3 regions of the Streptomyces sp. NPDC001604 genome follow, and region 2 is predicted to be linked to each of the others. Evidence: riboswitches for the same ligand, from Rfam matches in the RefSeq annotation. Region 2 holds a riboswitch; each other region holds the start of a gene.
The links. Region 2 has a riboswitch for cyclic di-AMP ahead of ACFY1E_RS29410 (C40 family peptidase). Riboswitches for the same ligand answer to the same signal wherever they lie in the genome.
Positions count from the first base shown of each region.

Region 1: it holds a riboswitch for cyclic di-AMP, as region 2 does, so the genes downstream of both, ACFY1E_RS11470 (NlpC/P60 family protein) here and ACFY1E_RS29410 (C40 family peptidase) in region 2, are expected to answer to the same signal.
Region 3: it holds a riboswitch for cyclic di-AMP, as region 2 does, so the genes downstream of both, ACFY1E_RS09495 (M23 family metallopeptidase) here and ACFY1E_RS29410 (C40 family peptidase) in region 2, are expected to answer to the same signal.

Region 1 is NZ_JBIAUY010000003.1:431,173-440,668, forward strand. It holds gene ACFY1E_RS11450 (permease) at 1-967, opposite strand, end outside; gene ACFY1E_RS11455 (hypothetical protein) at 1,174-1,932, opposite strand; gene ACFY1E_RS11460 (LysR family substrate-binding domain-containing protein) at 2,109-2,894, opposite strand; gene ACFY1E_RS11465 (DUF5997 family protein) at 2,953-3,357, shown strand; cyclic di-AMP (ydaO/yuaA leader) riboswitch at 3,549-3,722, shown strand; gene ACFY1E_RS11470 (NlpC/P60 family protein) at 3,779-5,176, shown strand; partial or broken gene ACFY1E_RS11475 (enolase C-terminal domain-like protein) at 5,279-5,450, shown strand; gene ACFY1E_RS11480 (response regulator transcription factor) at 5,974-6,723, shown strand; gene ACFY1E_RS11485 (DinB family protein) at 6,739-7,362, opposite strand; gene ACFY1E_RS11490 (VOC family protein) at 7,504-7,935, shown strand; gene ACFY1E_RS11495 (MFS transporter) at 7,942-9,495, opposite strand.
Region 2 is NZ_JBIAUY010000012.1:160,458-169,953, reverse strand. It holds gene ACFY1E_RS29420 (ATP-dependent Clp protease proteolytic subunit) at 1-529, shown strand, start outside; gene ACFY1E_RS29415 (hypothetical protein) at 537-845, shown strand; cyclic di-AMP (ydaO/yuaA leader) riboswitch at 1,184-1,395, shown strand; gene ACFY1E_RS29410 (C40 family peptidase) at 1,399-1,872, shown strand; gene ACFY1E_RS29405 (ATP-binding protein) at 1,974-2,432, opposite strand; gene ACFY1E_RS29400 (helix-turn-helix domain-containing protein) at 2,646-3,506, shown strand; gene ACFY1E_RS29395 (DUF397 domain-containing protein) at 3,516-3,743, shown strand; gene ACFY1E_RS29390 (8-amino-7-oxononanoate synthase) at 3,815-4,951, opposite strand; gene bioB (biotin synthase BioB) at 5,099-6,292, shown strand; gene ACFY1E_RS29380 (adenosylmethionine--8-amino-7-oxononanoate transaminase) at 6,285-7,565, shown strand; gene bioD (dethiobiotin synthase) at 7,573-8,289, shown strand; gene pqqE (pyrroloquinoline quinone biosynthesis protein PqqE) at 8,483-9,496, opposite strand, start outside.
Region 3 is NZ_JBIAUY010000002.1:890,600-900,095, forward strand. It holds gene ACFY1E_RS09470 (MarR family winged helix-turn-helix transcriptional regulator) at 1-394, opposite strand, end outside; gene ACFY1E_RS09475 (dihydrofolate reductase family protein) at 461-1,591, shown strand; gene ACFY1E_RS09480 (alginate lyase family protein) at 1,833-3,056, shown strand; tRNA gene ACFY1E_RS09485 (tRNA-Met) at 3,263-3,336, shown strand; gene ACFY1E_RS09490 (PP2C family protein-serine/threonine phosphatase) at 3,444-4,526, shown strand; cyclic di-AMP (ydaO/yuaA leader) riboswitch at 4,691-4,848, shown strand; gene ACFY1E_RS09495 (M23 family metallopeptidase) at 4,860-5,885, shown strand; gene ACFY1E_RS09500 (aldo/keto reductase) at 5,994-6,944, shown strand; gene ACFY1E_RS09505 (PrsW family intramembrane metalloprotease) at 6,957-8,276, opposite strand; gene trmB (tRNA (guanosine(46)-N7)-methyltransferase TrmB) at 8,346-9,194, opposite strand; gene lhgO (L-2-hydroxyglutarate oxidase) at 9,380-9,496, opposite strand, start outside.

The DNA.
Region 1 (9,496 bases), on a different contig from region 2:
GCAGGGCGAAGGACCGGCCGAAGGTGCCCGCCTGAAGGGCGATCAGCTTCAGGTCGACCATCGGGCCGACCACCATGAACACCAGTCGGGCGGTGGGCGAGAAGCCGGTGAGTGAGGCGGCGACGAACGCGTCGGCTTCCGAGCAGACGGCGAGGAGGACGGCGAGCGCGGCCAGGAAGAGCACAGACAGCCAGGGGGAACCGGAGAAGGTGTCGAGGACCGAGCGCGGCACGGCCACGTTGAAGGTGGCCGCGGCCATCGCGCCCAGCACCAGGAAGCCGCCGGCGTGCAGGAAGTCGTGCTGGAAGCCGAGGCGGAACTCCCGCAGGCGACTGTGTCCTGACCGGTGGCCGGTGTGGCGGACGGACGGCCGCAACCACTCCTCGCGCCCCAGCCAGAGCCACAGCCAGCCCATCGCGGCCGCGGTCACCAGGGAGGCCAGCAGTCGGGCGGCGACCATGGCGGGATTTCCCGGGAAGGCGACGGCTGTGGCGGTGAGCACGATCGGGTTGATCGCGGGCGCGGAGAGAAGGAAGGCGAAGGCCGCGGACGGGGTGACACCGCGGCGGATCAGGCTGTTCGCGACCGGCACCGAGGCGCACTCGCACCCCGGCAGGACGACCCCCGCCATGCCGGCCACCGGGACGGCGAGCGCGGGTCGGCGGGGCAGGATCCGGGTGAACAGATCGGCCGGTACGAACGCGTTGATCGCCCCCGACAGGACCGTGCCCAGCAGCAGGAAGGGCAGTGCCTGGACGGTGATGGCCAGACAGACGGTGCGCCAGGCCGCGACGGCGGGGCGGCTCAGCCATCCGACGCCGGTGAGCGAGAGGACCGCCACCGCGGCGACGGCGGTGAGGACGACGAGGGGCAGGGGCCGTCCGGTGACGCGGCGCCCCTGATGGCCGGCCGGCGCGACGAGCGCCACTTCTTCCACCACGCCAACCAGTTCATCCGTTTTATTCATATTTACTCCGGATGTCGGATTCGTGGCGAAGATAAGCCAGGACCACTCCCTTCACGGTGCACACACGCCGCCGCGGGCGGATGAATGAACGGGACCGGGAACATGCTTGACCTTGCGGGGGACCGTCCCGCGGTGGCCTGACGCGAGAGGGGCAGCGTCCGGGCGGACGCGGAGTTCCACCTGCGTCCGACGTGCGCCGACCGCGCTCAGCCGACCGCGACGTGATCGTCCGGACGCGGGCGCCCGGCGCCCGCCCCCGGCGACTCCGCCCGGCGTACCGGAAGGAGGGGCCAGGCGGGCGCCCGCCTGCGGCCGCGTTCGTGGAACAGGGCCAGGACGATCGCCGTGCCGACCGCTATCAGATGCTCGCGGCCGGCCAGATTGGGTACGGCGATCGACTCCCACACCATCGACCCGCCGGTGAGGGCGAACACGATCGGAGCACGCTGGACGATCGAGAGATAGGTGAAGAGGCCCACGACGGCGGCGGACGGTCCGGTGTCCAGCACCTGCCCGACCCCGCGCGGCAGCCCCAGCCCGCCCCAGCCGGGGCCGAGCGCGATCATCACCCGCACCATGAGGGTGCCGGCGAGGGTGGTCGCGTACGAGATGAAGAGCGTTCTGGCCCGGCCCAGGATCAGCTCTGCGAGGGCGAACGCGAGGAACAGGCTCGTGATCCCCGCCCACACGGGCAGATCCAGGGCCGGGACGTACAGTGACACCGGCGTCCGCAGCAGGGCCAGCCACAACGGCAGGTCGCCCTTGACACCGCCGAGCAGCCGCACCACCACCGCACCGGTCGGCCGCTGCGCCAGCGCATGGAAGAAGATGACGCCGAAGGCGGCCAGGAACGCCAGGAACAGTGCGGGCAGCCCGCGGCGTCTGAGTTGCCGCACCGGATCGACGACGATGCCCTGCCACTCGCCCCGCAGCGTGCGCACGACGAACGCCGCCACCCGCCACAGCGCACCGCGCGGCCGCCGGTACTCGCGGTCGGCCGGATCGCCCCACAGTCCGTGGGCTCGCAGCCGATCCGCGGCGCCGCCCGCGCACCGCACCCCCTTGCGCAGCAAAACTCCCCCGCCTCCCGTCCATCGCCCCACCGGATGGTCGGAACGGGGCGAGGCCACCCCGAGGGAGGCTAGGCCCGGCGGCGGGGCTTCCTTCGCTTGGCGCCCTTGGAGACGTCGGATCCGGCCCTCGGGTTGCGCCCCGCCGACTTCCCAGCCGTTTTTCCGGTCGTCTTCGCCGCGGCGGACTTGCGCCGGGCGCCGGTCGTATCGCCCGCCCTGCCCTTCGATTCCGGTGTCGCCGCCTTGCGGCCGCGGGAGCTGTTGACCGTGCGACCGCGGACGATTCCGATGAAATCCTCGACCAGGTCGGTGGTGGCCTCCTCGGGCCACGCCAGGGCGACGCTCGACTCGGGGCCGTCCACCAGCGGCCGGTACGTGAGGTCCTTGCGGTGGTACAGACGGGCCAGGGACTGGGGGACGACCAGGAGGCCGACGCCCGCCGCGACGAGTTCCACGGCGTCCTCGGTGGTGGCAGGGCGCTCGAAGGCGGGCTCACCCGGCGGCCGGTCCCAGTCGAAGACGTCGTCGAGGGGGTGGAAGAGGACCTCTTCCGCGAGGTCCGCCACGGTCACCTCGTCCGCCGCCGTGATCACATGGTCCTTGGGCACGACGACGACCGTCGTCTCGGTGTAGAGGGGGATCGCGCTGAAGAACGCACGGTCGACCGGCAGCCGTACGAGTCCCGCGTCGGCCCCGCCGGCGCGCAGCACGTCGGGTGCCTCGGCAGCCGGTACGGCGAGGAGGTTCAGCGGGATGTCGGGCAGGCGCTCGTTCCAGATCCGCACCCACTTGGCGGGCGTCGCTCCCGGGACGTACGCAAGCCGGAACGCCTGGGATTCTTCCGAGCCTGTCACCAGGCCAGGCTACCGGCCGTGGTCGGAGGGCTCGAACATGCTCGATACCCTGGACGGCATGAAGTCGCACCAGAGCACCCAGACGATGAAGCCCGCGACCGCGGCGAAGAAGCTGGGTGTGTACCTCGAGGCCACCCCCGCCGAGTTCCGGGGGGGTGTCGTCTCACGAGCCGAGCTCGACCAGCTCCAGGCCGAGCCGCCCGAGTGGCTGCGCGAGCTGCGCGCCAATGGCCCGCACCCGCGTCCGGTGGTCGCGGCGAAGCTGGGTGTCTCCATCGCGGGTCTCGCCCGCGGCGGGATCACCGAGGCGCTCACCACCGAGCAGATCGAGGCCCTGAAGCAGGAACAGCCCGAGTGGCTGCAGAAGGAGCGCGCCACTCAGGCGGAGGTCCGCAAGGAGACGGCGCGCATCAAGAAGCGCAACGCCGAGCGTGAGGCTCGCAGCGAGGGCCCGCGGGCCTGACGCGGCCCGTTCGCGACGGACGGTCGCCGTCCGGATCCACTGTGTGCACAACACACGGATCTGACGGTGCGTCACGACGAAGGTCACAAAAGCGTATCGGACATTCCGGCCTCCAACCTTCACACGAGCCGCACAAGTTGGCTAGCGTTGCTTCAGGCCGCACGAGTTCCTCCGGCGAACCCCGCCGGGACGCGCGGCCTCCGCCGAATCCGGTGCGCCCCCGTGGCAGCCGGAACCGGGGACCCAACCGAACGACGGGGTGAATCGGCCAACTGCCCGCCAGGGCAGGGGCCGTAGGGCATGCCTTCCGGAACCGACCGCCCGAACCCGACAGCTAACTCGGTAGGCGGAGTACGGAAGGAGTACGGCTCCCATGGCGCCGGATCGACCATCGCGCACCGGAGGTCTCGGCCTTCCCGGCATGCGCAACTCCGCTCTCGCGACCGCGGCCCTCACCTCGGTGGCCCTGTTCTCGCAGACCGCCGACGCCGCGCCGTCGACCGGTGACGAGGGCCCCAGCCGCGAAGCCGTCAGGCAGCGGGTGAGCAGCCTCTACGACCAGGCCGAGTCCGACACCGGCAACTACAACTTCACCCGGGCCCAGCTGCTGGGAGCGCGGCCGCCCGCCGCCCCGGCACGCGAGCGCGGCCGCTCGGATCCGGCACTCGACTCGGTGTCCCGGCGGTGGTTCGACGGAGCGCGTGCGTCCCTGGGCCCGACGGTTCCCGCTGTGCTGCCGGCCGACCGTATGCCGGCTCGCCAGGCCGAGCCCCGGCGCCCGGCGGACAGCCGCAGTACCGCCCCGGAGCCGGCGACGACCGCCCGGTCCGTGCCCGAGCTGCCCTCCGCGGAGTCCCGCCGTCCGGTCGCCGAGCTGACCGCCGGCCCCACGGCCGTGCTCCCCGCCGTCCCGCAGCCCCGCCAGGAGGCCGCCCCCGCGCTGCCGGCGGCGGCACCCGAGTCCAGGCAGACCTCCCTGCGCAGGTCCAAGGAGCAGAACCAGCGCAAGATCGCGGCGGCCAGCGAACTGCTGTACCGGTACACCGCCCGGCAGACCTCCGCACCACGCCCGGCTGTCGAGGCCGTGCCGGCCCAGCTGCCCTGGCAGGACCAGACGCAACAGACCCGCCCGGCGGCCGAGGAAGCGTGGCGGCAGCAGCCGACGGTCCTCGACACGGGCCTGCCGCCGGCCGGGGCACAGCTGATGCAGCCGTCCGTCCTCGACACCGGCGTACCCGCGGTGGAGCAGTGGCGCATGCAGCCTTCCGTGCTCGACACGGGTGCACCCGCGACGCAGGAGTGGCCTATGCAGCCTTCCGTGCTGGACACGGGCGTACCCGCCGTGGAGGAATGGCGCACCCAGCCGTCCGCGCTCGACACCCGCATACCCCAGGCCGGGGGTTGGACCGTGCAGCCGTCCGTCCTCGACACGGGTGTGCCCGCCGCCGTCACGCCCACCGCCACCAAGGCCGACAGGGCGATCGACTTCGCCCGTGCACAGATCGGCAGGCCGTGCCTGTGGGGTGCGGTCGGGCCGGAGTCGTACGACAACGCCGGGCTGACCCAGGCCGCCTGGCGGGCCGCCGGGGTCACCCTGCCCCGCACCACGTACGAGCAGGCGGGCGCCGGCACGGTGATTCCCCTGGCCGAGAGCCGCCCCGGAGACCTGATCTTCTTCAACGACAACTTCAGCCATGTCGGCATCTACACCGGCAACGGCCTGATGATTCACGCGCCCGGCCCGGGTGCTGTCATCCGCGAGGACCCGGTCCACTACGCAGGCGAAGCCGCGGTCCGTATCGCCGTACGCCCCGTGTGACACCAACCGCACGATGAGCAAGGAGGTGGCCGCCGACGGAAGTCGGCGGCCACCTCCTTGCTCGCCACAGGCGCTCCGCAGCGTCCGGTGATGCAGGCACGCGAGCAGGCCCGGTTGATGCAACAGCGGTACGGGTTCCGGTCGTTCCAGCTCAAGGAGGCGTCTTCCCGCCGGGGAGGGGATCGCGGCGATCAGGGCGCTGGCGGAGGCCTTTTCCGATCAGCCTTTGCGGCTGGACCCCAACACGGCCTGGACGGTGGAGACCTCGAAGTACGGTGTGCTGGCCGCCGCTCCCCTCCCAGGCGATCACACCCATGTGGGCGGCGAGTGGCGTGGAGCTGGATCACGACGCCCTCGACCGGCTGCACCGGCTGTACGTGGAGTCGGGGATGCGCAGCCGCGACGAGTGGACGGGGGCCGCCCCGCCGCGGGTGGCGTCATGGCTATGTGGGGTGGGGGGCGTCCCCCCCGGGCGGGGCGGGTGTGCGCGGGGGGGGGGCCGCCGGCCCCCCGCGCCGGCGGCCCCGCCACGGCGTGGGGTTCCCGGGCGTCCTCCCCAGGCCCTGTCGTCACTCTCCCGCCCTCCGGGCGGACGACGGGCCTTCCCGCCGGGACTCCCCCGCTGCGGCTGCCGTGGCGCCGGTGTGCTGGGGTAATGCGAGAACGTCGTTGTTGTTCGAGGCTGCTCGCATGCAGTCTGGAGCAGTGGACGGCGTCGCCGGTATGGGTACAACTGCGTACGCGGCGGACGAGCGGAGAAGAACGTGGCACAGGTGCCGGGCGGAGCCCACGAACGCATGCTGTCGGTGGCCGTCGCCGCCCTCAACGAGCGTGAGCCGGAGCGGTTGTGGCCGCTGCTGGCGTCCGCCCTGCCCGGTCTGTGCGGCGGCGAGACCCTGATCTACAAGCTCGACGACTGGAACGAGGCCCAGGGCACGGTCGGCATGCCCGCCGAGGTCGCCGTCGAGTTCGACGGGCTCGGGGAGGAGGACCTGGGCCTGTTGCGGGCGGGTTTCCCGTTCGCGGACCACTACGCGGGCGGGCCGGACCGGACTCCCCTCACGGCACGCGCGGCCGCAGGCGCCGCATGGTCCACGAGCCCGACCGCGCGGCTGATCGGCGACGTCATGGACGCGGACCACGTCCTGGCCGTACCCCTGCCCCAGACGACGACGCCGATCACCGGTTGCATGATCTACCGCTCCGGTACGGACTTCACCGAGGACCACATCCGGGTGGCCCGGCAGCTGCAGCCGCTGCTGGCGGCCGTCGAGCAGCAACGGCAGCTCCTGGAGCGATGGAAGCGGACGGCCGCCCCGGACTCCGCAGGCGAAACGGCCGCGGACTGTCCTCTCACCCCCCGGGAGATGACCGTCCTGCTCCTGCTCACGGACGCCCTGACCGCGGCCGCGATCGGCCGGCGGCTCGGCATCTCGGACCGCACGGTCCACAAGCACATCGAGAAGATCTACCGCAAACTCGGCACCCGCGACCGCATCAGCACGGTCCTGCGGGCCCAGCAGCTGGGGCTGATCCCCACGCCGTGAACCGTGGCGGCGCGGTCAGGGCCGGCGCGCGCGGTACAGGTCGCGCAGCAGGGCGATCTCGGCCCCGTGGTGCAGGACTTCCTGGTTGACCCACCACACGATGTCGACGAAGGGCTCTTCCGGGTCGCTGCCGTGCGGATACGTACAGTGGCCGACCTTGTCGAGCGCCGCGTCGCCGCTGCTCAGCAGCGCCTCCCGCCAGGCCGTGACACCGGCGTCGAAGGCGGCGACGGCCGCTGCCACGTTACCGCTGACGAGGTAGTCGTCCCGGGTGAGGCCGTGGGTGCCTGCCGTGTGGTCGGCGCGGAGGGTGAGCATCTCGCTGAGGTGGCTCAGCCGCCACGCGATGGTGGTGAAGGGCGGCGGCCAGGGGTGCGGACAGGACGCCGCGTCACGCCCCCAGTCTCCGTCCGCGGAACCGGCCAGCAGGGTGGCCCGCGGCCCGGGGCCGTCCACCCGTCGCCGCACCGACCAGCAGTCCGCCACCGGCTCCCAGAGGTACTCCTCATCGGTCATGGGCCCGACCTCGGTGTCCGAGCCGTCGCCGCTGTCCATCACCGGCCCGGTCAGCCGGGCGGCCAGACGCCCGCAGGCGAAGTCGAACTGCTCGAGCAACGGAGCCAGACGAGATACGGTCACCGACACTCCCATGGGGACTCGTGGACGCACGGCGCAGGCATGGACCGACCGGCTAGCCTGGCACGACCGGCGCACGCCCCGCCTCTCCTTTTCCGAGGCCGGGTGTTCCGGCGACGGGTTCCCGACGACAGGGAGTCGGCCATGAAGCCGAACCGTTCCATCCCCTCCTCGACCGTCATCCCCGTCCTGATCTACCCCGATGTACGTGCGGCGGTCGCCTGGCTCGGTGCGGCCTTCGGGTTCGTGGAACGGGTACGGATCGGCGAGGACCACCGCGCGCAACTCGGGTTCGGCGACGGCGCCGTGATCGTCGGGGACACCCGCAGGGACCGCCGTCCCCCGCGCCCCGGCGAGGTCACGCACTCCGTCATGGTGCGCGTCGAAGACGCCCGCGCGCACTGTGAGCAGGCCCGGGCACACGGCGCACGCATCGTGATGGAACCGACCGACTTCGAGTACGGGGAACGCCAGTACACGGCCGAGGACCTCGCGGGCCATCAGTGGACGTTCTCGGAGACCCTTGCGGACATCGCGCCGGAGGAGTGGGGCGGGCAGACGGTCTCGGCGGGCTGAGGAGCGTCAGCCCGGGCCGGGTCCCATCCCGCCCTTGAGTCGTTCCAGGTCGGAGGGGCGGACCTGGATGACGAACAGGGCGATCAGGGCGGCGACGACGGTGAAGATCGCCGCCATGATGAAGGCCGCCGAGATGCCGGACGTGAGCACGTGGTCGGACCAGGGGCTCGGGAGCTGACCGGTGTGCTTGAAGCGCAGGCGTTCGGCCGGGGTGGCCTGGGCCAGGAAGCGCGGGATCTGCTTGTGGGCCTCGTTGGTGCTGGCGGTGCCGAACATGGTGACCAGGATGGACAGGCCGAGTGAACCGCCCACCTGCTGGGTGGCGTTGAGGAGTCCGGAGGCCGCGCCGGTCTCCTCGACGGAGACGTTCGAGAGTGCCATGAGGGTGAGCGAGACGAACTCCATGCCCATGCCCAGGCTGAAGACGAGGATCGGGCCGAGAATGCTGCCCGCATAGGTGGAGTGGACGTCGGTCAGGGTCAGCCAGGCCAGACCGGCCGCCGCGAGGATCGCTCCCACCACCATGAACGGCTTGGGGCCGAAGGTGGGCAGGAACCGCGAGGCCAGCCCGGCACCGAAGGCGATGACCGCACTGACCGGAAGGAAGGCGAACCCGGTGGCCAGTGGGCTGAAGCCCAGCACGTTCTGCACGAAGAGCGTGAGGAAGAAGAACATGCCGAAGATCGCGGCGGCGAGGCTGAGCATGATGCCGTAGGTGCCGGCGCGGTTGCGGTCGGCGAACATGTGCAGCGGTGTGATCGGCTGGCTGGAGCGCCGCTCGATCAGGATGAAGGCCGTGAGGACGACGACGGCCGCACCGAACGAGGCCAGCGTGAGCGCGTCCCGCCAGCCGTCCTGCGCCGCTCTGATGAAGCCGTACACCAGCAGCACCATGCCCAGCGTGGACGTCAGCGCGCCGGCGAGGTCGAAGTGGCCCGGGTGGCGTTCGGACTCCTTGATCCAGCGTGGCGTGGCGAGGGTGATGAGCACCGCGATGGGGACGTTCACGAAGAGCACCCAGCGCCAGTTCAGCCACTCGACGATGACCCCGCCCGCGAGCAGCCCGATGGCACCGCCGCCCGCCGAGACCCCGGCGAACACCCCGAAAGCCCGGTTGCGTTCCGGACCCTCGCGGAAGGTCGTGCTGATCAGGGCGAGGGCCGTCGGTGACGCGATGGCGCCGCCGACACCCTGCAGTGCGCGTGCGGCGAGGAGCTGGCCGGAGTTCTGGGCGAGCCCGCCCAGCAGGGAGGCCAGCGCGAACAGCAGCACCCCGAAGACGAACATGCGCCGCCTGCCGAGGATGTCCCCGGTGCGGCCGCCGAGCAGCAGCAGGCCGCCGAAGGTCAGGGTGTATGCGTTGACCACCCAGGACAGGCTGGTGGTGGAGAAGTCCAGCGCGGTCTGGATGTGCGGCAGCGCGATGTTCACGATGGTGATGTCCAGGACCACCATCAGCTGGCAGGACGCGATGACCAGCAGCGCCATGCCGTGTCCGCCGCCGCCCGGTTCGCGGGTGGCGGCCTGTGATGCGGAGGTCGGCTGCGGACTGCTGCTCATG
Region 2 (9,496 bases):
CTTTCTCGGGACGCCGATCGACGACACCTCGGCGAACGATGTGATGGCCCAGTTCATGCACCTCGAGTACCAGGCGCCGGACCAGGACATCTCGCTCTACATCAACTCCCCCGGCGGCTCGTTCACCGCCATGTCGGCGATCTACGACACGATGCAGTACGTCGGCTGCGACGTGGAGACGATCTGCCTGGGGCAGGCCGGCTCGTCCGCCGCGGTGCTGCTCGGGGCGGGCACGCCCGGCAAGCGGTTCGCGCTGCCGGGCGCGCGCATGGTGATCCACCAGCCGCTCCTGGCCGAGCCCATCGAGGGACAGACCAGCGATCTGGCCATCCAGGCCGAGGAGTTGGGCCGGATGCGGGCCCGGCTGGAGCAGATGCTCGTACGGCACACGGGACGCAGCCCGGAGCAAGTCGCGGCGGACATCGAGCGGGACAAGATCCTGAACGCCCAAGAAGCCGTGGAGTACGGCCTGGTGGACCGGATCATCCCCAGCCGCAAGGCCACCCTCGCCCCGCCCACCGGGCGGTGAGCGGCCGGTGCTCCCACCCGAACTTCCGCCGCTGCCCGCCCTCACCCGCGCCGAGGGCGAGTTGATCGACCGTTACCTCGACGTGGTCGACCTGCTCGGCCGCATCAATCCGGCGCAGCCCGGCGACACGTATCGCGGGCTGCGGGCGGCGCAGGCGCTGGTGAGCAAGGCGGCCCTGCTGCGCGACGCCCTGGCGCTGATGCACCAGCGGGGCGAGACCGAACTGCACGCCCCGACACTGGGACGCGCCCTTCGGGTGCTCGACGGGGAGCGGCGCACCGCCCGGGTCACGGTGCCGCCGCAGTCCGAAAGTTGACGCACGTACAACCGGTCCGGACCTTCCGTCCTGTGGGCGCAACGTCCGGACCGGAGTTCAAACGGACCAAATGAGGTACCCCCATTCGGCGTAGTCGCGGCTCCTTTTTCGCGACCGTCAGGGTTGCGCAACGCGCCTGCCCCGAGGGCGGTTTCCGGTGCTCCGGTGCTGGTCCGAGCCTCCTCGGGGGCCTCAACGCTCCCTCGAACACAGGGGTGTCCACCCGAACGGGTGAGTGGTGAGTAACGACACAAACCCCCGGTTCCATTGGGATTTTCGGACTTGTATGGGTGAAGATCCCTGTCTGACGACAAGCCCCCGCCGCAGCGGCGGGGCGATCCGGGCGGACGCCGAGTCCTGCCGCCGCCCGGATGACCGGTCGACAGGAGTGGATCGGCAGGAGTGGAGGACCCAAGCAAGACGGGTCGCCGGAACGGTCACGCCATGACCGGGTCGAGCAGCCCTTGGGGTGAAGCCGCGTCAGCGGCCGGGCAACTTCGCCAGCCCGAATCCGACAGGTCATCCTTCACAGGCGGCTGACGAAGGGTTGCGCATGACTGCGCTCAATCGTGTCCCGTCGCTGATGGTCCGGGCCGGTACGGCCTCGGCCCTCACCATCGCCGCAGTGGGCGGCTCCATCGTGGTCCCGGGTGTCGCCTCCGACGCCTCGGCAGCCACCATGGCGACGAAGGCACTTCAGATCGCGGCTTCCAAAAAGGGTTCCCCGTACAAGTGGGGCGCCTCGGGACCGCGCCGGTTCGACTGCTCCGGGCTCACGCTGTACTCGTTCAAGAAGGCGGGCAAGACCCTGCCCCGTACGGCGGCCCAGCAGTACAACAAGACCAGGCACATCTCCGCGAAGAGCCGGAAGGCCGGAGACCTGGTGTTCTTCCACTCGGGCTCCAACGTCTACCACGTCGGCATCTACGCCGGGAAGGGGAAGATCTGGCACGCCCCGAAGACCGGGGACGTCGTAAAGCTGCAGAAGATCTGGACGTCCAGCGTCTGGTACGGCCGGGTCAGCTGACTCTCCCGCGGGGGCGACGGCAACCTGACACGCCGCCGCCCCCGCGGGGCATTACGCGGCACCAGAGCGCCCCGGCGCGGTTGCGCGGCACGGTTGAGCGACTACGGCTCCTGCTGCCCCGCTGCCGGCACCGGCTGGGCCGGTACGGTCCACGGGAGCTCGATGGTGACCGTCTTGCCGCCCTCACGGGTGGGGCGGACATGCAGTCGGCCACCGCATTCGGCGGCCAGCCAGCGGATGATCACCATGCCCCGGCCGTTGTCCTGCTGCACGGCGGCGGGCAGGCGCTTGGGGAAGCGGGGGTGGCTGTCGGTGACACCGATGCGGAGCTGCTCGTCACGGTGGAGTTCGATGTCCACCGTGAAGGTGGGTGACTGACCGAAGGTGTGCTGTACCGAGTTGGTGGCGAGTTCGGAGACGATGAGGCGGATGGTCTCGGCGGCCTCCGTGTCCGCAGGCAGTCCCCACTCGGCCAGCGTGGTGACCACGAAGCCGCGGGCCGCGGAGACCGAGGCGGGATCGCTCGGCAGAGTGACGGATGCTTCCAAATGGTCTGCCATGGCGCGGTCGTCCCTTTCCCACGGGACCGGAGTCCGACACGGAGCGGTTGGTTCGAGTACGGTCCCGGACTGGTGCTTCGTCGCCAGACTGCCATTACCGCGCCCGTCACGGGTGGCGATCCACCAAGATATGCATATATCTGTCGCTCAAAGCGGTGAACTCTGCGACGGGAGACCGTATTTGGGTGGCACGGAAGGAGTAAGGAGAAGCGCATGCAACACGGTCCCGCGGTGCGCCGCCGTAAGCTGGGCGCCGAACTGCGTGCGCTGCGCACGAGCGCGGGGCTCACCAGTGGTGAGGCCGCCCGGCTCGTCGGCTGGCACCAGTCGAAGGTGAGCCGGATCGAGACCGGCGCCAGCGGGGTGAAACCGGCCGATGTTCGGTTACTCCTGGACGCCTACGCCGTGTCGGACGCCCAACTCCGTGAATTGCTGCTGGTGTTGGCGGGCTCCGACGAGGGAGGCGGCCGGCATCACTGGTGGCACGCCTATCGTGGCGTACTGCCGCCGACCTACCGCGATTTCATCAGTCTGGAGTCCCAGGCGAGAGCGATGAGCACGCTGGAGACGTCTGTCGTACCCGGCCTTCTGCAGACGCCCGCTTACGCACGAGCGGTGACCCGGGCAGCGGTCGGCGGACTGGACGACGAACGGCTCGACGCCCTGGTCGAGGTGCGGCTGGCCAGGCAGGACGTGCTGCGTTCGGACCCGCCGCTGGAGCTGAGCGCGGTACTGGACGAGGCGGTACTACGCCGGGAGATCGGCGGACCCGACGTCATGGAGCAGCAGCTCGAACGGCTCCTGGAAGCGGCGCGGCTGCCTCAAGTGCGGCTTCAGGTACTGCCGTTCGCTGCCGGGGCGCACGTCGGTGTCACCGGACCTTTCGTAATCTTCTCATTTTCGAGCACTTCTGATCTGGACGTGGTTGTTCTCGACCACTTGACGAGTAGCCTCTACCTCGAACGGAAAGAAGACCTCCGGGCCTACACCGAGGCCTTCAACGCCCTTCAGTTCCACGCCCTTTCGCCCGAGGACTCGTTGGATTACATCGCCGGGATAGGTGACGGCGCGTAAGGAGGCACCATGTCAGCACTGCCTCGGAACGTACCTTCCAGTACCGATCTGCACGGCGTGCAGTGGCTGCGCAGCAGCTACAGCACGGGTGCGAACAACTGCGTCGAGACGGCTCGGCCGCACTGCGGCCCCTGGGCCGGGCTGCTCGCCGTGCGCGACTCCAAGGACCCGGCCGGGCCCGCCCTGCTCATCTCCCCCGAGAGCTGGACGGACTTCACGGCCACATTCAGGTCCTGATCAGTCCCGATCGGCCCTGACCAGTTCCGATCAGTTCCGCATCGTGCGGCACACGGCCGTGTCACGCCGACTCATGGTCGCGTCTCGCCGATCACTCGTACAGCGCGTTCGATCTGCGCCTCGGAGAGGTCCGCGCGCGCGGTCAGCCTGAGCCTTGAGATGCCGTCGGGCACGGAAGGAGGACGGAAGCAGCCCACGGCGAGGCCTGCCGTACGGCAGTCGGCCGCCCATTGCACGGCCCCCTCCGGGGACGGAGCCCGCACGGAGACCACCGCGGCGTCCGGGCGCACCGCCTCGTGACCCGCGGCGGTCAGGCGTGCGTGCAGTTCGGCGGCGACCGCACGCGCGCGTGCCGCACGCTCCGGCTCGCGGCGCAGCAGTCGCAGCGCCGCCAGGGCCGCGCCCGCCGCGGCGGGGGCGAGGCCCGTGTCGAAGATGAAGGTGCGGGCCGCGTTGACGAGGTGGTCGATGACCCGGGCGGGGCCGAGGACGACTCCGCCCTGGCTGCCGAGCGACTTGGACAGCGTGGCGGTCACGACCACGTCGTCGGCGCCCGCGAGGCCCGCCGCGTGCGGGGCGCCGCGGCCGCCGTCACCGAGGACGCCGAGGCCGTGCGCGTCGTCGACCAGCAGTCCCGCGCCGCGCTCCCGGCAGGCGGCGGCCAGTTCGGCCAGCGGGGCCGCGTCGCCGTCGACCGAGAAGACCGTGTCGGAGACGACGACCGCGCTCGCCGCGCTGTCCTCGTGGGTCTGCAGCGCCTTGCGCACCGCCTCCGGGTCGGCGTGCCCGACGACCTGGGTGGTGCCCCGGGCCAGCCGGCAGCCGTCGATGAGGGAGGCGTGGTTGCCCGCGTCGGAGACGATCAGCGAGCCGTGCGGGGCCAGTGCGGTGACCGCGGCGAGGTTGGCCGCGTAGCCGGAGGAGAAGACGAGTGCCGCCTCGAAGCCGCAGAAGCCGGCCAGCTCGTGCTCCAGTTCGGTGTGGAGTTCCGTCGTGCCGGTCACCAGTCGAGAGCCGGTCGAGCCGCCGCCCCAGGTCCGCGCGGCCACCGCCGCGCCCTCGGCGACGGCCGGATGGTGGGCCAGCCCGAGGTAGTCGTTGCTCGCGAGGTCCAGCAGCGGGGAGTCGGCCGGGCGCGGGCGCAGGGTCCGTACGAGTCCGGCGCGACGGCGCAGCCGCGCCTGTTCGTCGATCCAGCCGAACGCCATGGCTCCTCCGGGGCTTTTGTAGGCAGTGGACAGACACTAGCCGGACGAGCCGCACCCCATGGTGTGGCAATACACACACGACGAAGTGTCCCTGTTGTTCATTCTCTCCTTGGCCGGGAGCGCTTCCGTAAGACAGGATCGGCTTTCATGGACCTGCTGAACACGCTGGTGGACAAGGGGCTTCGGCGCGAGCTGCCGACCCGCGAGGAAGCTCTGGCCGTCCTCGCCACTTCCGACGACGACGTGCTCGATGTGGTGGCCGCGGCCGGAAAGGTGCGCCGGCACTGGTTCGGCCGACGGGTGAAACTCAACTACCTCGTCAACTTGAAGTCCGGACTGTGTCCGGAGGACTGCTCGTACTGCTCCCAGCGGCTCGGCTCCAAGGCCGACATCCTGAAGTACACCTGGATCAAGCCGGACGAGGCCTCGCAGGCCGCGGCAGCCGGTCTGGCGGGTGGCGCCAAGCGGGTGTGCCTGGTGGCGTCCGGGCGCGGGCCGACCGACCGGGACGTGGAGCGGGTCGCCGGCACCATCAAGGCGATCAAGGAGCAGAACGAGGGCGTCGAGGTGTGCGCCTGTCTCGGTCTGCTCTCCGACGGCCAGGCCGAGCGGCTGCGCGAGGCGGGCGCGGACGCCTACAACCACAACCTGAACACGTCCGAGGCGACGTACGGGGACATCACGACCACGCACACGTACGCCGACCGGGTGGACACCGTGACCAAGGCGCACGCGGCCGGTCTGTCCGCCTGCTCCGGTCTGATCGCGGGCATGGGTGAGAGCGACGAGGACCTGGTGGACGTGGTCTTCTCGCTGCGTGAGCTGGACCCGGACTCGGTGCCGGTGAACTTCCTGATCCCGATGGAGGGCACCCCGCTCGCCAAGGAGTGGCACCTCACCCCGCAGCGCTGTCTGCGGATCCTGGCGATGGTGCGGTTCGTGTGCCCGGACGTCGAGGTCCGCATCGCCGGCGGTCGCGAGGTCCACCTGCGGACCATGCAGCCCCTGGCGCTGAACCTGGCCAACTCGATCTTCCTCGGCGACTACCTCACCAGCGAGGGCCAGGCCGGCAAGGCCGACCTGGAGATGATCGCGGACGCCGGCTTCGAGGTGGAGGGCGCCGGCGAGGTGACGCTGCCGGAGCACCGGGTCACCTCGGGCGGCGGCTGTGGTTCGCACGCCGGGACCGGCTGCGGCTCCCACCAGGACGGCGGGTGCGGTTCGCACGCGGACGGCGGTGTCTGCGGTACGGCGGCGCCGGCGCCGTCGGCCGAGCCCCGCACCGACCTGGTCGCCATGCGCCACCGCGGTGTCGGCACGGATCTCGCGCCCAATGCCTGACCTGCCCGTGTCCGAGCTGCTGGAGCTCGACCGGCGGCATGTCTGGCATCCGTACGGGCCCATGCCCGGCCGGGTCGAACCGCTCGTCGTCGAGTCGGCGAGCGGGGTGCGGCTGCGGCTCGCGGACGGCTCGGGCGAGCTGGTCGACGGCATGTCGTCCTGGTGGTCGGCCATCCACGGCTACAACCACCCGGTGCTCAACGAGGCGGCGCGCGAGCAGCTCGGCCGGATGAGCCATGTGATGTTCGGCGGGCTCACCCACGAGCCTGCTGTCCGGCTCGCAAAGCACCTTGTCGACATGTCGCCCGAGGGTCTGGAGCATGTCTTCCTCACGGACTCCGGGTCGGTGTCGGTCGAGGTCGCGGCGAAGATGTGTCTGCAGTACTGGCGTTCGCTGGGCCGCCCCGGCAAACAGCGGCTGCTGACGTGGCGCGGCGGCTATCACGGCGACACCTGGCAGCCCATGTCGGTGTGCGACCCCGAGGGCGGGATGCACGAACTGTGGAGCGGGGTACTGCCGCGCCAGGTGTTCGTGGACGCGCCCCCGGCCGGGTACGAGGAGTCGTACGCGGAGCAACTGCGCTCGGCGATCGAGCGGCACGCCGGTGAACTGGCCGCGGTGATCGTCGAGCCGGTGGTGCAGGGCGCGGGCGGGATGCGCTTCCACTCCCCCGCATATCTGCGGGTGCTGCGGGAGGCGTGCGACGCGCATGACGTGCTGCTGGTGTTCGACGAGATCGCGACCGGGTTCGGCCGCACGGGCGCCCTGTTCGCGGCCGACCACGCGGCCGTGACGCCGGACGTCATGTGCGTGGGCAAGGCGCTGACCGGCGGCTATATGACGATGGCGGCGACCTTGTGCACATCCCGCGTGGCCGACGGCATCTCGCAGGGCGAGGTGCCGGTCCTGGCCCACGGCCCGACCTTCATGGGCAACCCCCTGGCCGCGTCCGTGGCCTGCGCCTCGATCGAGCTGCTGCTCGGCCAGGACTGGCTGGGCGAGGTCAAACGGATCGAGACGGGACTGCAGGAGGGGCTCGCACCGGCTCTCGACCTCCCGGGCGTGCAGGACGTACGCGTCCTCGGCGCCATCGGGGTCGTGCAGCTGGACCACTCCGTCGACATGAAGGCGGCGACGGACGCGGCCGTGCGCGAGGGCGTGTGGCTGCGGCCGTTCCGCGATCTGATCTACACGATGCCGCCGTACGTCACCGGGGACGCCGACGTGGCACGGATCGCGCGCGCGGTGTGCGCGGCGGCGCGAGAGGGATGACAACGGCATGACGATCCTGGTGATCACGGGCACCGGCACGGAGGTCGGCAAGACGGTCACGACCGCCGCGGTCGCCGCCTGCGCGCTCGCGGCCGGCCGGTCGGTGGCCGTGCTGAAGGCCGCGCAGACGGGCGTGGGGCCGGACGAGCCCGGGGACGCCGCCGAGGTCGCCCGCCTCGCGGGTGGCGTGACGGCGACCGAAATCGCCCGTTATCCCGAGCCGTTGGCGCCGGGGACGGCGGCCCGGCGGGCGGGGCTGCCCCCGGTGCGCCCGCAGGACGTCGCGGAGGCCGCCGCCAAGCTGGCCGCCGAGCACGACCTGGTGCTGGTCGAGGGGGCGGGCGGGCTGCTCGTCCGCTTCGACCCGGCGGGCGGGACGCTCGCGGACGCGGCGGAGCTGCTGAAGGCGCCGGTGCTGGTGGTGGCGTCGGCGGGCCTGGGGACGCTGAACACGACGGAGCTGACGGCACGTGAGCTCCGTTCCCGCCGGCTCGACCTGGCCGGAATCGTGATCGGCAGCTGGCCCGACTCCCCCGACCTCGCCTCCCGCTGCAACGTGGCGGACCTGCCGGACGTGGCCGACGCGCCACTCCTGGGCGCCCTGCCCGCCGGGGCGGGTTCACTGCCGGCCACCGACTTCCGCGCGAGTGCGACGAGTTGGCTGGCACCCCGACTGGATGGGGTCTGGGACACGGAGGCGTTCCGGCGACGGCAGGCACCGTAGGCGTTTTTCGCCCCCGCCGCCCCTACCCGTCCCGACCCGGGGGCCGGCCCCCGGACCCCCGCTCCTCAAACGCCGGAGGGGCTGAGTTTTTCAGCCCGTCCGGCGTTTGAGGACGAGGCCGTTCAGGCCGAAGCGGGGGTCTGGGGGCGGAGCCCCCAGGGGACGGGAATGGGAAGGGGCGGCGGGGGCGAGATCACGTTCTTGCCCCTGGGCGGACCGGTGCCCGCCGTCTGATCGCCGGTCGGCCGTCCGTGCGGTCGTCGGTCAGTGCGCGGATCAGTGCGTGGTCCGGGGAGAGCCGGCAGGCGGGGTCCGTGCGGGCGGCGTCGCCCGTGAGGGCGTACGCCTGGCAGCGGCAGCCGCCGTGGTCCTCCTCTCGGCGGGAACAGCTGCGGCAGGGGTCGGCCATCCAGTCGGTGCCGCGGTAGCGGCTGAAGGCCGGGGAATGGTCCCAGATCCAGGCCAGCGGATGGTCCCGGACGTTCGGCGGGTCCAGGTCCGGCAGCGAGGCCGCGGCCGGGCAGGGCAGGACGGTGCCGTCCGGGGCGACGGTGAGCGAGATGGCGCCCCAGCCGCCCATGCACGGCTTGGCCGCACCGTCGAAGTAGTCGGGGACGACCCAGACCAGCTCGGGGCCGTCCGGCGTGAGCCGCTCCCGCCACCGCTCGACGGCGTCCCGGGCCCGGGCCAGCTGCTCGCGCGTGGCGAGCAGGGCGGCGCGGTTGAGCAGGCCCCAGCCGTAGAACTGTGCGTTGGCCAGTTCGATGCGGTCCACGCCCCAGGACAGGCCCAGTTCGACGACGGCGTCGACGGCGTCGAGGTTCTCGTGGTGCAGGACGACGTTGAGGCCCAGGGGCAGGCCCGCGGCCCGTACGAGTGCGGCGGCCCGTTCCTTCTCGCCGAAGGAACGGCGTCCGGCGATCCGGTCCGAGACGCGCGGGTCGGCGTGCTGCACGGACAGCTGGACGCTGCGCAGCCCGGCCGCGGTGAGCGCGCCGAGCCGCTCCCCATCCAGGCCCACACCGCTGGTGACCAGCTGCGTGTAGATCCCGGCTGCCTCGGGCGCGGCGACGATCTGCTCCAGGTCCCGGCGCAGCAGCGGCTCACCGCCCGAGAGATGGGTGTGGACCACGCCGAACTCGCCCGCCTGGCGCATCACGTCCGCCCACTGCCCGGCGGTCAGCTCGCGTGAACGCCGGGTCAGCTC
Region 3 (9,496 bases), on a different contig from region 2:
GCGGGGTCAGCTGGTCGAAGAGCAGCGAACGCACGGTCTCCACATGGCCCGGCGCCGTCCGCTCCAGCACGGCCATCCCCTCGTCGGTGAGCATGGCGAAGCTGCTGCGCTTGTCCCACTGGCAGTCCTCGCGCCGGATCAGACCGTCCTTCTCCAGCCGGGTCACGGCGTACGTCAGCCGGCTGCGTGTGATCTTCGCCCGCTCGGCGAGATCGGTCATGCGCAGCCTGCCGTCCGGCGCCTCGGAGAGGTTGGCCAGGATGGAGTAGTACAGATGCGGCATGCCGGCGTCCTGCTGGAGCTGCCGGTCGATGGCGTCCTCCAGGAGGTGCGTCGCCGCGATGTACGCGCGCCAGGCGCGCTGCTCCTTCTCCGTGAGCCAGCGAGTCGTCATACGTCCAGTGTAGGTTTGTTTCAAACTTTAACCAAGACCGTCCGCCGCCGAGAGTGAGCGCGTCCGATGCCGTTCCCGTACGTCCTGCTGTCCGCCGCCGTCTCCCTCGACGGCTACCTCGACGACACCGGCCCCGAGCGCCTGCTGCTCTCCAGCCCGGCGGACTTCGACCGCGTGGACGAGGTCCGGGCCTCCGTCGACGCGATCCTCGTCGGCGCCGGCACCATCCGCGCCGACAACCCCCGCCTGCTGGTCAACTCGCCCGAACGCCGCGCCGCCCGGGTGGCTGCCGGACGGCCGGAGTACCCCCTCAAGGTCACCGTCAGCGGCTCCGGAGACCTGGACCCGGACGCCAATTTCTGGCACACGGGCGGTGAGAAGCTCGTCTTCACGACCGACAAGGGAGCCGAGCGCGCACGCGCCCTCGGCCTCGCCGCCGACGTCGTCCCGCTCGGCCCCGACCTCGACTGGCGCCGCCTCCTTGAACATCTGTACGAGGTGCGCGGTGTACGGCGCCTGATGGTCGAGGGCGGCGGCACGATCCACACCCAGCTCCTCCAGCAGGGCCTCGCCGACGAACTCCAGCTCGTCCTGGCCCCCCTCTTCGTGGGCGACCCGGACGCGCCCCGCCTCTTCGGCCCCGGCGCCTACCAGCCCGGACGTCTGCGCCTGACGGAAACCCGCCGGATCGAGGACGTCGTCCTCATGCGCTACGAGCCCACGGCCCCCGGCACCGGCCCGCTCCCCACCGCCGCCGACCACCACTGGCTGGCCCTCGCCTGCGACCTCGCGGCCGAGTGCCCGCCCTCGCGCACGGCCTTCAGCGTCGGCGCGGTGATCGTCGCCGCAGACGGCACGGAACTCGCCCGCGGCCACTCCCGCGAGGGCGACGACCCGGTCGTCCACGCCGAGGAGGCGGCCCTCGCCAAGCTCGATCCGGCCGACCCCCGGCTGGCGACGGCGACGGTCTACAGCAGCCTGGAACCCTGCGCCCACCGCTCCTCCCGCCCCAAGCCCTGCGCACGGCTGATCCTCGACGCGGGGGTACGGCGGGTGGTCACGGCCTGGCGCGAGCCGGACACCTTCGTGACGGGGGCGGACGGGAGCGGGTTGCTGGCGGGGCGGGGGGTCGAGGTCGTCGTACTGGAGGAGTACGCGGAGCGGGCAAAGGCGCCGAACGATCATTTGTTGCGGTGACTTGACGGAGTGACTTCGGTGGGGTGACTTGGCGGGTGGTCTTTCAGCGCCGGTCGGCATCTTTCAGCCCGTCCGGCGTTTGAGGACGAGGCCGTTCAGGCCGAAGGGGGATCTGGGGGCGCAGCCCCCAGCACCGCCGGCCACAACCACCCCGCACCGGCCAATCGGCCCAACAGATCCTGCGGCCGACTCCCCGAAGGGCCACGCTTCCAGTGACCGGCCGGAGGCGATCGCGGAGGTAGTGCCAGTGAGGTCAGTTCCCAGACGTGCGGCGGCAGTTCTCCTCGTCCTCCTGCTGACGGCGCTCGTCGCCTCCTGCGGCACCGACCCCGGCACCCGCACCATGGCGAGGGCACTGCCCCCGGGCGCACCGTTCACCCACCCCGGTGTCCTCGTCAGCCAGGCCCAGCTGGACGTCGTACGCAAGAACGTCATCGCGGGCAAGCAGCCCTGGCTGCAGGCGTTCCTCGACATGCGGGACAGCAAGTACGGCTCGTACAAGTACACGGCCCAGCCGACCGCGGTCGTCAACTGCCCCTGGGGCGGCAAGGGCGCGAAGGGCTGTCTGGAGGAGCGGCAGGACGCCATCGCCGCCTACACACAGGCCCTCCTGTACAGCGTCACCCGGCAGCACGAGCACGCGGTGAAGGCCCGGGAGATCATGGACGCCTGGTCGGCGCAGCTGAAGCGGCACACGGCACAGGACGCCCGGCTGCAGTCCTCCTGGGCCGGGTCGACCTGGGCGCGGGCCGCTGAGATCATCCGGTACGCACCGGGCGCCGGCTGGCCCGCCGACCGCGTACGGCGGTTCACGGCCATGCTGCGCACCGCCTACCTCCCCGAGGTCACCAGGGACCTGCCCGACTACAACGGCAACTGGGACCTTGCGATGACCGATGCAGCCATTGGGATCGCCGTCTTCACCGACGACCACAAGACCTTCGACGCCGCCGTCAAACGCTTCCGCGGCCTGGTGCCCGACTACTTCTATCTGCGCAAGGACGGCAAGATCCCGCTCACCCCGGCCGGCTCCGACGCCAACACCGTGCAGAAGCTGGAGACGTACTGGTTCAAGGAGACGAAGTTCGAGGACGGCATCGCACAGGAGACCTGCCGCAACTTCAAGCACGTCGGCTACTCCCTCGCCGCCACCGCGCACATCGCCGAGACCGCCTGGCACCAGGGCGTCGACCTGTACGGAGACGTCAAGGACCGGCTGAAAGCGGCCCTCGACTTCCACGCCCGCTACGAGATGGGGGCCAAACCCCCGCGGTGGCTGTGCGGCGGCAGGGTCGTCGGGAACATGGGCCCCGACCTGGAGGTCGCCCTCAACCACCTGGAGAACCGGCTCGGCACCCCCGTCCCGGCCGCCCACAAGCTGGCCGAGCAGACCCGCCCGGCCGGCACCGACGACCTCTTCGTCTCCTGGGAGACCCTCACCCACGCGGACAACCCGGCCGCCTGACCGAGGCCGCGCGGGCCCCGGGCTGCGTTTTTCCGGGGGACGGCCCCCGGACCCCCGGCAGAAAAGCGGGTCGGTCGGGACCATCCAGGCGGACAGTCCGGCCGCCTGACCGAGGCCGCGCGGACCGGAAAACGCAGGTGAACGAGGGTGGACGTTAACCCTGGCGCAGACAGCCCCGCGGATGGCGTATGCTGGTGACACACCGACGCGGGGTGGAGCAGCTCGGTAGCTCGCTGGGCTCATAACCCAGAGGTCGCAGGTTCAAATCCTGTCCCCGCTACTCAAGGCTCAGGGCCGGAGTCCAGTCACTGGACTCCGGCCCTGAGTGTTTCCCCCGTTCGGGTCATCCGGCTCGCCCCGCGCCGCCGCACCGGGAAACCTGGAGGGGTGGAGCAGGAGGGGCCGATCTCATACGCACGCACCTTCGTGCGGCTGCTCCCGGCGCTGCTGATCGTCGGCGGGACCTTCTACGACTACCTCACCCCGTCGCGGTTCACGGCGGGCCCCCTCTTCACGGCCGCACCCCTGGTCGCCGCCCCGCTCTACTCGCGCCGCGGCACGGTCCTCACCGGCCTCGCGACCGTCCTCGTCGTCACCGCGATCCACGCCCAGGTGGGCATCCTCCTCCAGGTGGAGGCGATCACCGAGCTGGCCACCGTCGCGACGGTCTCCGTCCTGGCCGTCCTCATCAACCTCCTCGTCCGCCGCGGACGCGAGGAACTCGCCTCGCAGCGCGAGATCGCCGAGGCCGCCCAGCGCGCCGTGCTGCCCGAACCCGCCGAGCGGATCGGAGGGTTCACGATCGCGGCACGGTACGAGGCCGCGCAGGCGGACGCATCCATCGGCGGCGACCTGTACGCCGTGCAGGACAGCCCGCACGGCGTACGGCTGGTCGTGGGCGACGTGCGAGGAAAGGGGATGGGGGCGGTGGCCGCCGTGGCGGTCGCCATCGGGGCGTTCCGGGAGGCCGCCGAGCAGGAGGCCACGCTGGAGGCGGTCGCGCAGCGGCTGGACCGGGCGCTGGCGCGCGAGGCGGCGCGGCGCGAGGGCATCGAGTTGTTCGAGGGGTTCACCACCGCCGTGCTCGCCGAACTCCCGCACGGCGAGGGCGTCGTCCGCATCGTCACGCGCGGCCACCCGCCCCCGCTGCTGCTGTGTCCCGACGGCGCCGTGCACACCCTGCACGCCTGCGAGCCCGCGCTGCCGCTCGGCATGGGTGACTTCGGGAGCCGGCCCGACCGCGCGGAGGAGACCGCGTTCCGCAGCGGGGCCACACTGCTGCTGTACACCGACGGGCTGTCCGAGGCGCGGGACGAGCACGGGCGGTTCTTCGAACCCGCGGACCGGCTCGTAGGCCGGGTCTTCCACGATCCCGCCGCGCTGCTCGCCACGCTCGCGCGGGAGGTGCGCAGATATGCCGGTGAGGCCATGGCGGACGACATGGCGCTGCTCGCCGTACGACGGCCCTGAGGGTCCTGAGGCGCGGTCAACTCGCCCGTTTTTTGCCGTTCATGCGCCGTCTGTCCAGGTCGGAAAGGTTAATGATCAAGCGGAACACCTTGGAAACGACGCCCCGGGTCTATTAACGTTCGATAACGCAGCGCGGTCGTCCCAGCCGTCACAAGAGGCGGCTCCGTGCGCACGCGCCGAATCCCGCAAGGGAACCGGGGAACCACCACCCTGGGGTGAATCGCGCCGACACCGCCGTGGCAACACGGCAGGTATACGCGCGTAGGAGACCTTCCTGCTCCGAACCCGTCAGCTAACCCGGTAGGCGAGAAGGAAGGAAAGGAGCACGCCCACGTGGCGTCCAACCCGCCTGCCCCGGCAGCCCCGTTCGTGCCGAGCACCGAACCCTTCGGCTTCGCCGGCCGACGCACCGACGAGGGCCCCTGGGAGGAGTGGAATCCCACCGAGGACTCCATCGCCCCGGTCCGCGGCCGGCACCGTGTCGCCAAGCAGCGCGGCGGGGGACTCGCCCGCAGCTCCACGGTCCTGGGCGTCGGCGTCATAGCCGCCGTCGGCGCGGGCGGCATGGCCAGCGCCAACACCGGCAAGCCGCCGGTGTCGATCTCCATGCCCGATCTCGCCTCCGTGAGCCATGTCTTCGGCGGCGGCTCCGACGCCCCCAAGGGCTCCGCGACCGCGCTCAGCGATGTCGCCACCACCTCCGCGGGCACCGCGCAGGGCGCCAAGGGCGCCGGTGAGGCGCTGCGCGACCGGATCATGGCGCAGGCCGAGTCGCAGCAGGTCCAGATCGACAGCAAGAGCCAGGCAGCCGTCGAGGCCGCCCTCGCGAAGCAGATCGACGACGCGGCCGCACAGGCCGAGAAGGACGCGGCCGCCAAGGCCCAGGCCGCCAAGGAGAAGGCGGAGGCGGCGGCCAAGAAGGCCGCCGAGGCCGCAAAGCTCGCCGAGCTGGCCAAGCAGTACACGCTTCCGGTCGTCTCCTACACGATCACCGGTACCTTCGGTCAGGCCGGCTCCATGTGGTCCTCCGGCTACCACACGGGCCTCGACTTCGCCGCCCCCACGGGCACGCTCATCAAGGCCATCCACTCCGGCACCATCACGCAGGCCGGCTGGGCTGGGGCGTACGGCTACCGCACGATCCTCACCCTCGACGACGGTACGGAGCTCTGGTTCTGCCACCAGTCGTCGATCAGCGTCAGCGTCGGCCAGAAGGTCAGCACGGGCGATGTCATCGGCCGCGTCGGCGCCACCGGCAACGTGACCGGCCCGCACTGCCACCTCGAGGTCCACCCCGGCGGCCAGGCCACGGGCATCGACCCGATGCCGTGGCTGCGCAGCAAGGGCCTCAACCCCTGACACCCGTACGTTCTCCGTCCGTACCCGGAGTGCCGTAGTCCCCTTGTTTACGGGATCTTTGCGCCCGCCGCGGAAGACCGGCCTCCGGGGCGGGCGTTGACGTAGGGCATGACTTCTCCTTCTCTGCGCAAGCTCGGTTCCTCCGGCCTCGAGGTCTTCCCGCTCTCCCTGGGCGGCAACGTCTTCGGCTGGACCGCCGACGAGGCCACCTCCTTCGCCGTGCTCGACGCCTATGCGGCCGCCGGCGGCAACTTCGTCGACACCGCCGACTCCTACTCGGCGTGGGTCGACGGCAACCAGGGCGGCGAGTCCGAGGCGATCATCGGAAAGTGGGTCAGGTCGCGCGGCAACCGCGACGACGTGGTCATCGCGACCAAGGTCAGCCAGCACCCCGACTTCCAGGGCCTGTCCGCGGCCAACATCAAGGCCGCCGCCGAGGCCTCCCTGCGCCGCCTCGACACCGACCACATCGACCTCTACTACACCCACTTCGACAAGCCCGAGGTGCCGGTCGAGGAGATCATCGGGGCGCTCGACGAGCTGGTGAAGGCGGGCAAGGTCCGGCACATCGCCGCGTCCAACATCTCGCCCGACCGGCTGCGGGCCTCCCTGGAGTTCTCCGACCGCGAGGGCCTGGCCAAGTACGTGGCCCTGCAGCCGCACTACAACCTGGTCTCGCGCGACACGTACGAGGGCGAGCTGCAGGACCTGGCAGGGCGCTACGGCCTCGCGGCCGTCCCCTACTTCTCCCTGGCCTCCGGCTTCCTCACCGGCAAGTACCGGCCCGGCACGACGGTCGACAGCCCGCGGGCGGGCGGCGCGGCCAAGCACCTGGAGTCCGAGCGGGGGCAGCGGGTCCTGACCGCCCTCGACGCGATCGCCCAGGCCCATGACGCCCAGGTCGCCACGGTCGCCCTGGCCTGGCTCGCCGCCCAGCCGACGGTCGCCGCCCCGATCGCCTCCGCGCGGACAGTGGAGCAGCTCCCGGCGCTGCTGGCGGTGGGCGAACTGACGCTCACCGAGGCCGAGGTCGCCCGCCTGACGGAAGCGTCGGCCTGACCCCCTCGGGCTCTACGACCGGTACGGGTTGTACGCGGGATTCGGCACCGCCGGGTACCCGTACGCCCCGTACACCGGCCAGGGCGGCGCCGCCACCGGCACCGGGGGCGCCGTCATCCGCGCAGCGTGGTCCAGCGCCGGGCGGGCCACCTCGCGGCGGCGCCACAGCTCGTGCAGCAACTCCCGTTCCCTGGCGACGAAGTCGGCGCCGGCGCGGCCACGGCGGCCCCGGTGCCGCAGGAAGGCCAGGGAGGTCGCGTACGCCTCGTACTGGGCGACCTCGCGTGCGGCGGGCTTGCCGAGGTGCTGGGCGGCGTGTTCGCGGGCCAGTCGGCGCGCCCGCATCGAACCGAGGGCGTAGGGCTCGGCGGGGGTGAGCCAGCCCGCGACGGCGTAGGCGGGCAGTTCCTCGCGCACGGTGCGCAGTTCGCGCTGGCGGGTCCAGATGACCAGCCAGGTCAGCAGTCCGAACGCGGGGACCATGAAGGCCGCGTACACCGCGAAGAAGCCGTAGTCGCCGAAGTTCGAGGAGCCGTTCCAGATCGCGTGCATGCCCATCGCGAGCAGCAGGCCGCAGAGCGGGACGAGGACCCGCCGCAGGTGCTGGCGTTCCGCGGAGAGCGCGGCGATGCCGAAGCCGATGCCGCTGAGGACGGTGAAGAGCGGGTGCGCGAACGGGGACATGATGATGCGGACGAAGAACGTCGCCGCGGTGACGGAGGCGATACCGCGGTCGCCGTTGAGCTGGTCGGTGCCGAAGGCGGTGCCGAGGTAGAGGATGTTCTCGGTGAACGCGAAGCCGGTGGCGGTGACCCCGGCTATCACCACCCCGTCGACGATCCCGGTGAAGTCCCGTCTGCGGAACAGGAACACGAGCAACACGGCCGCCGCCTTCGAGGACTCCTCGACTATGGGCGCTATGACGGTCGCGCCGAGGGTGTCCGCGCTGGACGGGTCGGCGGTCGCCGTCGCTATCCACTTCGTGGCGAAGCTGTTGGCGACGATCGCTATCAGCGCCGCCGCACAGGCCCCCCACGCGAAGGCGAACAGCAGGTTGCGCCAGGGCCCGGGCGCAACCCGGTCCAGCCAGCGGAACGCCGCTATGAGCAGCGGCACGGGCAGTACGGCCAGCCCGAGCCCGACCAGGAACCCCTCGGTGCCGGTCTGTTCGCGCACCAGGGCGAGGATGACGAGCCCGGAGAGCGCGAGCAAGGTGATGAGCGCGCCGTACCGCACCGCCCTGCGCTGCCACCAGTGAGCGTGCCCGAGCGCACCGCCGGCCGGGACGCCGGGGTGTGGCGGATGCGTCGGGTACGGGGGAAAGGTGGCCACGGCATTGACCCTAACGAGGGAGGGCGCCGCCCGCGACGGTACTTCGGTTGCCCGCAGGGCCGTGGGGCTTCAGGCGCCGGTGGGGGGCTGGTTGTCGTGCTGTACGCGACGGAAGAGCAGGTCGTTCACGACATGTCCCTTGTCCAGTCCCTGGCCCTCGAAACGGGTCAGCGGGCGGAAGTCGGGACGGGGCGCAAAACCGCCCTCTGGCTGCGTGTTCTCGAACTCCGGATGCGCCGTCAGCACTTCGAGCATCTGTTCGGCGTACGGCTCCCAGTCGGTCGCGCAGTGCACGATGCCGCCCGGCTTGATCCGGGCCGCGGCCAGGTCGAGGAACTCCGGCTGGATCAGCCGCCGCTTGTGATGCCGCTTCTTCGGCCACGGGTCGGGGAAGTAGACCCGCAGCCCGTCCAGCGAATCCGGGGTGAGCATCTCGCGCAGCAGGATGATCGCGTCCCCGTTGGCCACGCGGACGTTGGACAGCCCGTCGTGGTCGGCGAGGTTGAGCAGATTCCCCTGTCCCGGGGTGTGCACGTCCACGGCGAGGATGTTCGTGTCCGGGTCCGCGGCGGCCATCTGCGCGGTGGCCTCACCCATCCCGAACCCGATCTCCAGCACGACGGGATTGCCGTTCCCGAACAGCTCGCCGAGATCCAGGGTCCGCTGCCCGTCGACGTCCAGCCCCCACTTGGGCCACAGCCGCTGCAGCGCATCCGCCTGCCCGGCGGTCACCCGGCTCCGCCGCGGCTGAAAACTCCGGATCCGCCGCTCGAAGTGCGACCCGGCAGGATCAGCCTTCGGCCCGTCCGGGAACCGCGGCTCCCCTTTGGCCCGGGTATGCCGGATCGACACTCCGGGGATGTGCGGCACGTGATCGCCGGAGCGGGGGGCTTCTGGGGCGTTGAGGGAGTCAGACACAGTGGGGTCGATTTTACGGGCACGGTGACGACCAGCCCGTCCGGCGTTTGAGGACAAGGCCCCTCAAGGGCCGAAGCGGGGGTCTGGGGGCGGCAGCCTCCAGGTACGGGACGGGTAGGGGCGGCGGGGGCGAGCTGCATCCGTCGGCGGATCCGCCGCGAGTCCGACCCCGGCGCCGGGCCACCTCACACCGAGCCCAGCATGGCCAGCGCCCGCCCAGCCACCTCCCGCCCGATCGGCAGCGAAGCGGTCGCCGCAGGCGAGGGCGCATTCAGCACATGCACGGCCCGAGCCCCCTCCTT